DNA from 2 places in the Roseateles sp. GW821-FHT09B06 genome. Region 1 is predicted to be linked to the other one. Evidence: riboswitches for the same ligand, from Rfam matches in the RefSeq annotation. Region 1 holds a riboswitch; the other holds the start of a gene.
The links. A riboswitch is a leader RNA that binds a small molecule or an ion and turns the genes downstream of it on or off. The one in region 1 is predicted to bind glycine.

Region 1 (4,386 bases):
GCGGCCGCAACGCCGCCACGACGGTGCGGCCCGCCGCACTGTCGCGCGCCGGCATGTAGGAGCGCGAGAACACCAGGGCCTCCAGCCCGGCGGCATCAAGCCGGTGCGCATGCGGCCAGGCCCGCTCGCTCACCTGGCCCGCCCCGAAAAAGCACGGCACCGCGCTGCGGTCCTCGTGCGCCAGCAGGGCCGCTCGCTTGGCGCCGCCGAACTCGGCGAACAGCTCGTCCAGCGCGCGGTGCAGCGGCGTGTCGAGCACGCGGTCGTTCCAGATCAGCGCCACCGCGGCACCGGGCCTGAGCACCCGCAGGGCCTCGGCGCGCGCCGCCTCGACCTCGAACCAGTGGAAGGCCTGGGCCGCGGTCAGCAGGTCGACGCTGGCATCCGCCAGCGGCAGCGCCTCGGCACGGCCGGCGCTGCTGCGATAGCCCGGCTGGTCGCCCAGCCAGGCATCCGCCGCGGCGCGCATCTCGTCGCTGGGTTCGATCGCGTGCACGGTCCAGCCGCGTGCCAGCAGGCCGGCGCTCAGCAGCCCGGTGCCGGCGCCGATATCGGCGATCATGGGCTGCGGCGGCAGGCATTCGGCCAGCGCGTCGAACAGCGCGGCCGGATAGTCGGGGCGCGAGGCCGCGTAGTCGCGCACCTTGGGGCCGAAGATCCGGCCGGTGCCGCCCTCGGCACTGTACTGGGCGCGCAAGCGCGCGCCGCTGTCGGGTTCATGGTCCATGAACCCGCATGCTACCGGGCCAGACGCATCAGCTTGCCGCTGTCGGTCAGCAGCAGCAGGGCGCCGTCCGGCGCCTGGCGCACATCGCGGAAGCGCTCGCCCAGGTTCGCGAACATGGCCTCGCGGCCGACCACCGCATTGCCGCTGAGCTGCAGCCGCCACAGCGCCTGGCCGGCCAGCGCGCCGGAGAACAGCTGTCCGCGCCATTCGGGGAACATGCTGCCGGTGTAGAAGGCCAGGCCCGCCGGCGCGATCGAGGTCGGCACCCAGTAGCTCAGCGGTTCGACATAGGTCGGCGCATGGGTGCCGCCGCCGATGCGGCAGGCCTCGCCGACCGGTGCGCCGTAGTTGCAGCCGTAGCTCTTCACCGGCCAGCCGTAGTTGGCCCCGGCCCGCGCGATATTGATCTCGTCGCCGCCCTGCGGCCCATGGTCGCTGAGCCACAGCTCGCCGGTCTCGGGGTGCAGGGCCGCCCCCTGCGGATTGCGCAGGCCGATGCTCCACAGCCCCGGCCGCGCGCCGGCGCCGAAGTCCGGGTTGTCGGCCGGCACGCTGCCGTCGCGTTTGATCCGCACCACCTTGCCCAGGGTCTGCACCGGGTCCTGGGCCGGGCTGCCCTGCATGCGCTCGCCCAGGGTGATGAACAGCGTCTTGTCGCGCCCGAACACCAGGCGCGAGCCATAGTGGCCGCTGCCCGCGACCTTGGGGGCTTGGCGGAAGATCACCGCCACGTCCTGCAAGGCATTGCCGACCAGCCGGCCGCGCAGCACCGCGGTGCCGGCACGGCCGGCCTCGGCGCCGCTGCCCGGCTCGGCATAGCTGAGGTAGACCCAGGGGCTGCCGCTGGCGAAGTCGGGATCGAGCGCCACATCGAGCAGGCCGCCCTGGCCGCCGGCGCTGACGGCCGGCACGCCGGCGATGTTGGCCAGGGTGCTGCGGCCGTCGGCCGCCAGGCGCAGCAGGCTGCCGGCCTTCTGCGTCACCAGCATCTCGCCGCCCGGCAGCAGGGCCAGGGCCCAGGGGCTGGACAGGCCGCTGTGCAGGATGCTCGGCTGCGGCGCAGCGGCGGGGCCGGGCGCGGCACCGCTCCCGCTCCCGCCGCCTCCGCCGCAGGCCATCACGGCAGCAACGGCAACTGCCAGGAGGGCCAGGTCGGCACGGCTGATCGTCATCGAGGGACTCCGTCCATGATCGGCCAGAGTCTAGGCCGACTCGCCGGATTGCCGAGCACATCGCATACACTCCGTCACGGATTCAGGAGAGTGCCGCAGCCCCAGGGCTGCGGCCGCCGAAGGCGCAAGCTCCCATACTCGCTCAGGCCCCGTACTGGATCCGCAACATGCCGAATGCTGGAGAGTGCGCCGCTGCAAGGGCGGCGCCACCGAAGGAGCAAGGCGCGCACCGGGTGGTGTTTCGCGCCGAATCTCTCAGGTACCAAGGACAGCGGGAGCGGCGCGCGTCAGGCGCGGCACGCTCCGGGTTTCCTTCGCCATCGCAAGGCCCGCGGCCGTCGTCACGCCTGCGCGGAACTCCTGTCGGGAGTGTTCTTCCATGCATGTCATCGTTCTGGGCGCCGGCGTCACCGGCATCACCACGGCCTGGTATCTGCGCCAGCAGGGCCACGAGGTCACCGTCATCGAACGCCAGCCGGCCGCCGGCCTGGAAACCAGCTTCGCCAACGGCGGCCAGATCTCGGTCTCGCATGCCGAGCCCTGGGCCAACCCGGGCGCGCCGCTGAAGGTCTTGAAATGGCTGATGAAGGAGGATGCGCCGCTGCTGTTCCGGCTGCGCGCGGATCCGGCGCAATGGCGCTGGGGCCTGGCCTTCCTGCGCGAATGCCTGCCGGGCCGCACCGCCCACAACATCCGCAACATCGTCAGCCTGGGCCTGTACAGCCGCGCCAAGCTGCGCGAGCTGCGCGCCGCCACCGGCATCCAGTACGAGCAACGCAGCCAGGGCATCCTGCACTTCTACACCAGCGAGGCCGAGTACGCGGCTGCACAGGAGCCGGCGCGCCTGATGCGCGAGCAGGGCTGCGAGCTGGACATGAAGACGCCGGACGAATGCGTAGCCATCGAGCCGGCGCTGGCGCAATGCCGCGACAGGATCGTCGGCGGCAGCATGACGCCCAGCGACGAATCGGGCGACGCCCACCGCTTCACCCAGGAACTGGCGCGGCGCTGCGCCGAGGCCGGCGTGCGCTTTCGCTACGAGACCCGCTTGCTGGGCCTGGAGCAAGGCGGCGGTGGCATCCGGCAGGCGGTCGTGGCCGACGCGGCGGGCCGCGTCGAGCAGCTGCGCGGCGAGGCCTATGTGCTGTGCCTGGGCTCCTTCAGCCGCGCCTTCGCGCGCGAGCTGGGCGTAGATCTGAACATCTACCCCGCCAAGGGCTACTCGGTCACCCTGCCGGTGACGTCCCCCGAGCACAGCTACCAGGTCTCGCTGACCGACGACGAGTACAAGCTGGTGTTCTCGCGCCTGGGCGAGCGCCTGCGCATCGCCGGCACGGCCGAGCTGAACGGCTACGACACCAGCCTGAATCTGCGCCGCTGCGAGGCCATCGTGCGGCGCACGCGCGAGCTGTTCCCGCGAATGATGGAAGGCCAGACCGATGCCGATCCCGAGGGAAATGGCGCCCAGTTCTGGACCGGCCTGCGCCCGGCCACGCCGTCCAACCTGCCCTATATCGGCCGCAGCCGGATCGGCAATCTGTTCCTCAACACCGGCCATGGCACCCTGGGCTGGACGCACAGCTGCGGCTCGGCCGCGGCGATCGCCGACATCGTCGGCGGCCGCGCGCCGGAGCTGGACTACGCCTTCACCGGGCTGGAGCGGGGGCAGGTCTTGATGCGCCCCGGGCTGGCGGGCTGATCCGCCCGCGCATGCGCGCAAGGCCTCTTGCCGGCCCGGCGCGCATGCCCTACCCTGGGGTCACAGCTCCAAAGGAGTGCGCCATGGCCGATGACAGCACGAGTCCCGTCCACCCCGGCATTGCCGCGATCCGGACCCTGGCCCTGGTAGGGCCGGCCGGCGCCGGCAAGACCAGCCTGGCCGAGGCCTTGCTGTTGCGCGCCGGCAGCATCGGCAGCGCGGGCAGCGTCGAGCGCGGCAACACGGTCAGCGACTTCGACCCGCTGGAAAGGCGCATGCAGCATTCGCTGCAGACCAGCCTGGTGCATATGCGCCACGCCGGTCTGCGCCTGCATGTGGTGGACACGCCCGGCGCACCGGACTTCGTCGGCCAGTCGCTGCCGGCGCTGGAGGCGGTGGACACGGCCGTGGTGGTGGTCAACGCCCAGAACGGCATCGAGCTGATGGCCTCGCGCATGATGGAGGCGGCCGCGCGGCGCGGCCTGTGCCGCGTCATCGTGGTCAACAAGATCGATGCCCCCGGCGTCGACCTGCCCGGCCTGCTGGAGCAGTTGCGCCAGACCTTCGGCCGCGAATGCCTGCCGCTGAACCTGCCGAGCGGCGGCGCCGCCCAGGTGCAGGACTGCTTCTACTGCAAGGACGGCGCGGCCGACTTCGCCTCGGTGGCGCAGGCCCACCAGGCCCTGGTGGAACAGGTGGTCGAGGTGGACGCGGCCTTCGTCGACCGCTACCTGAACGAGGGCGATGTCGACCCCAGCGAGCTGCATGCGCCGCTCGAGCAGGCGCTG
Region 2 (4,386 bases), on a different contig from region 1:
CAGGGCCAGGCGGTAGGCGGGGTTGCCATGCGAGTCGACGCTGACGCCGACCAGACGGCCGGGCAGGTTGCGCTTGAATTCGTCCTTGCAGGCCATGTAGGCGGCATGCGGGCCGCCGTTGCACATGGGCATGCCGAAGCGCTGGGTCGTGCCCACCGCGATGTCGGCGCCTTGCTCGCCGGGCGCCTTCAGCAGGGTCAGCGCCAGCAGGTCGGCGGCGGCGATCAGCAGCGCGCCCTGGGCGTGCAGGGCATCGGCGATGGGCTGCAGCGGCCGGATCTCGCCGTTGACGCCGGGGTACTGCAGCAGCGCCGCGAAGCACTCGCTCTTGCCCGCGTCCTCGGCCTTGCCGACCTGCACCGTGAAGCCCAGCGGTTCGGCGCGGGTGCGCACCACTTCCAGGGTCTGCGGCAGCACGTCGTCGGCGACGAAGAAGATCTGGCTCTTGCTCTTGCCCACGCGGGCGGCCAGGGTCATGGCCTCGGCGGCCGAGGTGGCCTCGTCCAGCATCGAGCTGTTGGCGATCGCCATGCCGGTCAGGTCGGTCACCATGGTCTGGAAGTTGACCAGGGCCTCCATGCGGCCTTGCGAGATCTCGGCCTGGTAGGGCGTGTAGGCCGTGTACCAGGCGGGGTTCTCGAGGATGTTGCGCAGGATTACGCCCGGGGTCAGGGTGTCGTAGTAGCCCTGGCCGATATGACTGCTCAGCACCTTGTTCTGCCGGGCCAGCGCCTTCAGCTCGGCCAGGGCCTGGGCTTCGGTGGCGGCGGCGGGCAGGGCCATGCCTTGCGAGCGCTTGATGCTGGCGGGCACGATGGCCTCGATCAGCGCGCGGCGCGAGGCCTGGCCGATCACCGACAGCATGCCGGCCTCGTCGGCGGCATCGGGGCCGATGTGGCGGGCTTGGAATTCGGCGGCGTTCTCGAGCTCGCCCAGGGGCTTCAGCGCAGACATCAACATGGCAAACAATCCTTGCGATACAACAGCGGGCACCGGAGTGCCCGCCTTTCTTCTTTCTCTTACGACGATGGCTTCCGGACGATCAGCTGTTCTTGACCAGCTCGTCGTAGGCCGTGCCGTCCATCAGGCCGTCCAGTTCCGCGCCGTTGGCCAGCTTGACCTTGAAGAACCAGCCGCTCTTCAGCGGATCGCTGTTGGCCAGCGAGGGGTCGTTGCGCAACTCCTCGTTGACCTCGGTGATCTCGCCCGACACGGGCATGTAGACGTCGGCGGCGGCCTTGACCGACTCCACCACGCCGGCCACTTCCTTGGCGGCATAGCTCTTGCCGATCTCGGGCAGGTCGACAAAGACCACGTCGCCCAGCGCGTCCTGGGCGTGGACCGTGATGCCCACGGTGACGGTGCCGTCGCCTTCGATCTGGATCCACTCGTGGTCGGCGGTGTACTTGATGGTGCTCATGGGCTGCTCCGTGATGTTTTGAGGGTTGCGGGAGGGGTGAATCAACCGCGGAAGTATCCGTTGGGCGTGAAGGGCGTGGAAGACACCGTCATCGGCGTGCGCTTGTCGCGCACCAGCGCGAACAGCTCGGTGCCCAGCGTGGCGTGGCTGGTCTTCACATAGGCCAGGGCCACCGGCTTGCCGACCGTGGGGCCCAGGGTGCCGCTGGTGACGGTGCCGACCTCGGCACCGCTGGCGTCCACCAGCTTGGCGCCCTCGCGCACCGGCATGCGCTCGCTGCTGACCAGGCCGACGCGCTTCTTCGCGGCACCTTCGGCGAACTGACGGTCGATCACGGCCGCACCGGGATAGCCGCCGGCGCGGGCGCCGCCGGCGCGGCGCACCTTCTGGATTGCCCAGGTGAGAGACGCTTCCACCGGCGTGGTCGCGGTGTCGATGTCATGGCCGTAGAGGCACAGGCCGGCTTCCAGGCGCAGCGAGTCGCGGGCGCCCAGGCCGATCGGCTTGACCTCGGGTTGGGCCAGCAGCTTGCGCGCCAGCGCCACGGCCTGGTCCTGGTGCACCGAGATCTCGAAGCCGTCCTCGCCGGTGTAGCCGGAACGGGTGATGAAGCTCGGGATGCCGTCCAGCTCGAAGAAGCCGCCGGTCATGAAGACCAGTTGCTTGACGTCGGCATTCAGCCTTGCCAGCGCGTCCACGGCCTGCGGCCCCTGCAGCGCCAGCAGCGCCTGCTCGGGGCTGGGGATCACCCGGCAGTCATCACCAAACCTGCTGCCGATCTTGGCCTGCAAATGGGCGATGTCCTGTTCCTTGCAGCCGGCGTTCACCACGACGAACAGGTCGTCCGGGCGGCGGCAGATCATCAGGTCGTCCAGGATGCCGCCCTTGTCGTCGGTGAACAGGGCATAGCGCTGCTTGAACAGGCCCAGGTCGATCACGTCGACCGGCACCAGGGTTTCCAGGGCCGCCGCGGCCTGCGCGCCGACCAGGCGCAGCTGGCCCATGTGGGAGACGTCGAACAGGCCGGCCGCGGCGCGCGTGTGCTTGTGCTCGGCCATCACGCCGGCGGGGTATTGCACCGGCATGTCGTAGCCGCCGAAAGGCACCATCTTGGCGCCGAGTTCGATGTGCAGCGCGTGCAGGGGGGTGGTCTTGAGCGGGGCGGCGGAATCGGCAGCGGACATGAGGAAAACTCCGAGGGCATTCGTCAGACCCACGACCCGAGTCGTGGGGAAATATGCCCTCGCTGTCCGCTTTACCTGAGAGATTGGCCACCAGCCTTTCCCTGTGGAATACGGCCAGCGGCTTGCCCCTTCGGTGGGCGGACTCCGGGGTCCGCCTCTCTCCAGTGAGGAACGCTCCGGTCGGAGCGTCTTGCCAGTCCTTTTGCCTGAGCGTTCGCAGCCCGGGATCAACCCATGCCACTGCGCCTTCGGCGGCCCCCACGAGGGGGACTCTCTCCTGACGCGGCGGATTGTAGCGGCGCTTTGGACGCCACCGGATGCAAATCGTCGGTGCGGGACGAACTCAGGCCTTGAAACCGCCGTCGATGGTCAGGCTGGCGCCGGTCACGAAACCGGCCTCCGGGCCGGCGACATAGGCCACCATGCCGGCGATCTCGTCCGGATGCGCATGGCGCTGCAGCGCCATCAGGCCGTGCAGGCCGGCCGCGAAGTCGCCGCTCTCGGGGTTCATGTCGGTGTTGGTCGGGCCGGGCTGCACGTTGTTGACGGTGATCCCCCTCGGGCCCAGGTCGCGCGCCATGCCCTGCACCAGGCCCTGCAGCGCCGACTTGCTCATCGCGTAGGCGCTGCCGCCGGGGAAGGGCATGCGCTCGGCATTGGTGCTGCCGATATTGATGATGCGGCCGCCCGCACCCATGTGCGGCAGCGCGGCCTTGGCGGCGACGAAGACGGCGCGCACATTGACGGCCAGGGTCTTGTCGAAGTCCTCCAGCGAGAAGGCGTCCACCGGCCCCAGCAGCAGCACGCCGGCGTTGTTCACCAGGATGTCGATGCGACCACCCAGTTGCGCCGCGGCGGCGTCGATGGCGCCGCTCAAGGCCACGGCGTCGGCCGCATCGGACTTGAAGGCCAGGGCGCGACCACCGTCCGCCACGATGTCCTGGACCAGCTCGTCGGCCGCGGCGGCGGAGTTTTGGTAGGTGAAGGCGACGGCGGCGCCGTCACGGGCCAGGCGGCGGACGATGGCGGCACCGATGCCGCGGGCGCCGCCGGTGACGAAGGCGACCTTGCCGGAGAGGGGCTTGTTCATGATGCTGTGCTCGGGAAATGGAGTGAATGTGAATCCAGTATGGGCAGTGCATTGCGATGTTTGTAGCTATGAATCTGGAATATCAGCCTCAACCATCGATATAAGATGGACGCGTGGAATCGCTCAATCTGCTCGAATCCTTCCTCCAGAGCGCCGAGACCGGCAGCTTCTCGGCCGCCGCGCGGCGCCTGGGGCTGACGCCGGCGGCGGTGAGCAAGAACGTCGCGCGGCTCGAGCTGCGCCTGGGCCTGCGGCTGTTCCAGCGCAGCACCCGGCTGCTGACCCTGACCGTTGGCGGCGAACGCTTTCTGCGCGAGGTGGCCGGGCCGCATGCCAGTCTGCTGGACGCCTTCGCCGGCGCGGCGCAGGACGAGGAGGGCCAGCCCGCGGGCGAACTGAAGGTGGGCGTCGGCGTGGCGTTCGGGCGCCAGTACCTGCTGCCGCTGCTGGATGAGTTCCTGCGGCGCTATCCGGCCATCGTGTTGGACTGGCATTTCGACAATCGCCAGGTCGACCTGATCGGTGGCGGCTTCGACGTAGCCATCGGCGGCGGCATCGAGCTGCCGCAGGGCGTGGTGGCGCGCGAGCTGGCGCGCACCCATGTGATCGCGGTGGCCTCGCCCGCCTTTGTGGCGAAGCATATGGCCGGGCGGCCGCTGCCGGCGCATCCAGCCGAGCTGGCGGGGCTGGAC

Region 2: it holds a riboswitch for glycine, as region 1 does, so the genes downstream of both, gcvT (glycine cleavage system aminomethyltransferase GcvT) here and AC07OQ_RS23230 (D-amino acid dehydrogenase) in region 1, are expected to answer to the same signal.

The regions. Positions count from the first base shown of each region.
Region 1 is NZ_JBWKPM010000042.1:21,044-25,429, forward strand. It holds gene AC07OQ_RS23220 (class I SAM-dependent methyltransferase) at 1-727, opposite strand, end outside; gene AC07OQ_RS23225 (PQQ-dependent sugar dehydrogenase) at 739-1,899, opposite strand; glycine riboswitch at 1,973-2,066, shown strand; glycine riboswitch at 2,067-2,181, shown strand; gene AC07OQ_RS23230 (D-amino acid dehydrogenase) at 2,279-3,598, shown strand; gene fusA (elongation factor G) at 3,682-4,386, shown strand, end outside.
Region 2 is NZ_JBWKPM010000001.1:19,561-23,946, forward strand. It holds gene gcvP (aminomethyl-transferring glycine dehydrogenase) at 1-960, opposite strand, end outside; gene gcvH (glycine cleavage system protein GcvH) at 1,043-1,420, opposite strand; gene gcvT (glycine cleavage system aminomethyltransferase GcvT) at 1,462-2,604, opposite strand; glycine riboswitch at 2,657-2,779, opposite strand; glycine riboswitch at 2,789-2,894, opposite strand; gene AC07OQ_RS00100 (SDR family oxidoreductase) at 2,948-3,694, opposite strand; gene AC07OQ_RS00105 (LysR family transcriptional regulator) at 3,808-4,386, shown strand, end outside.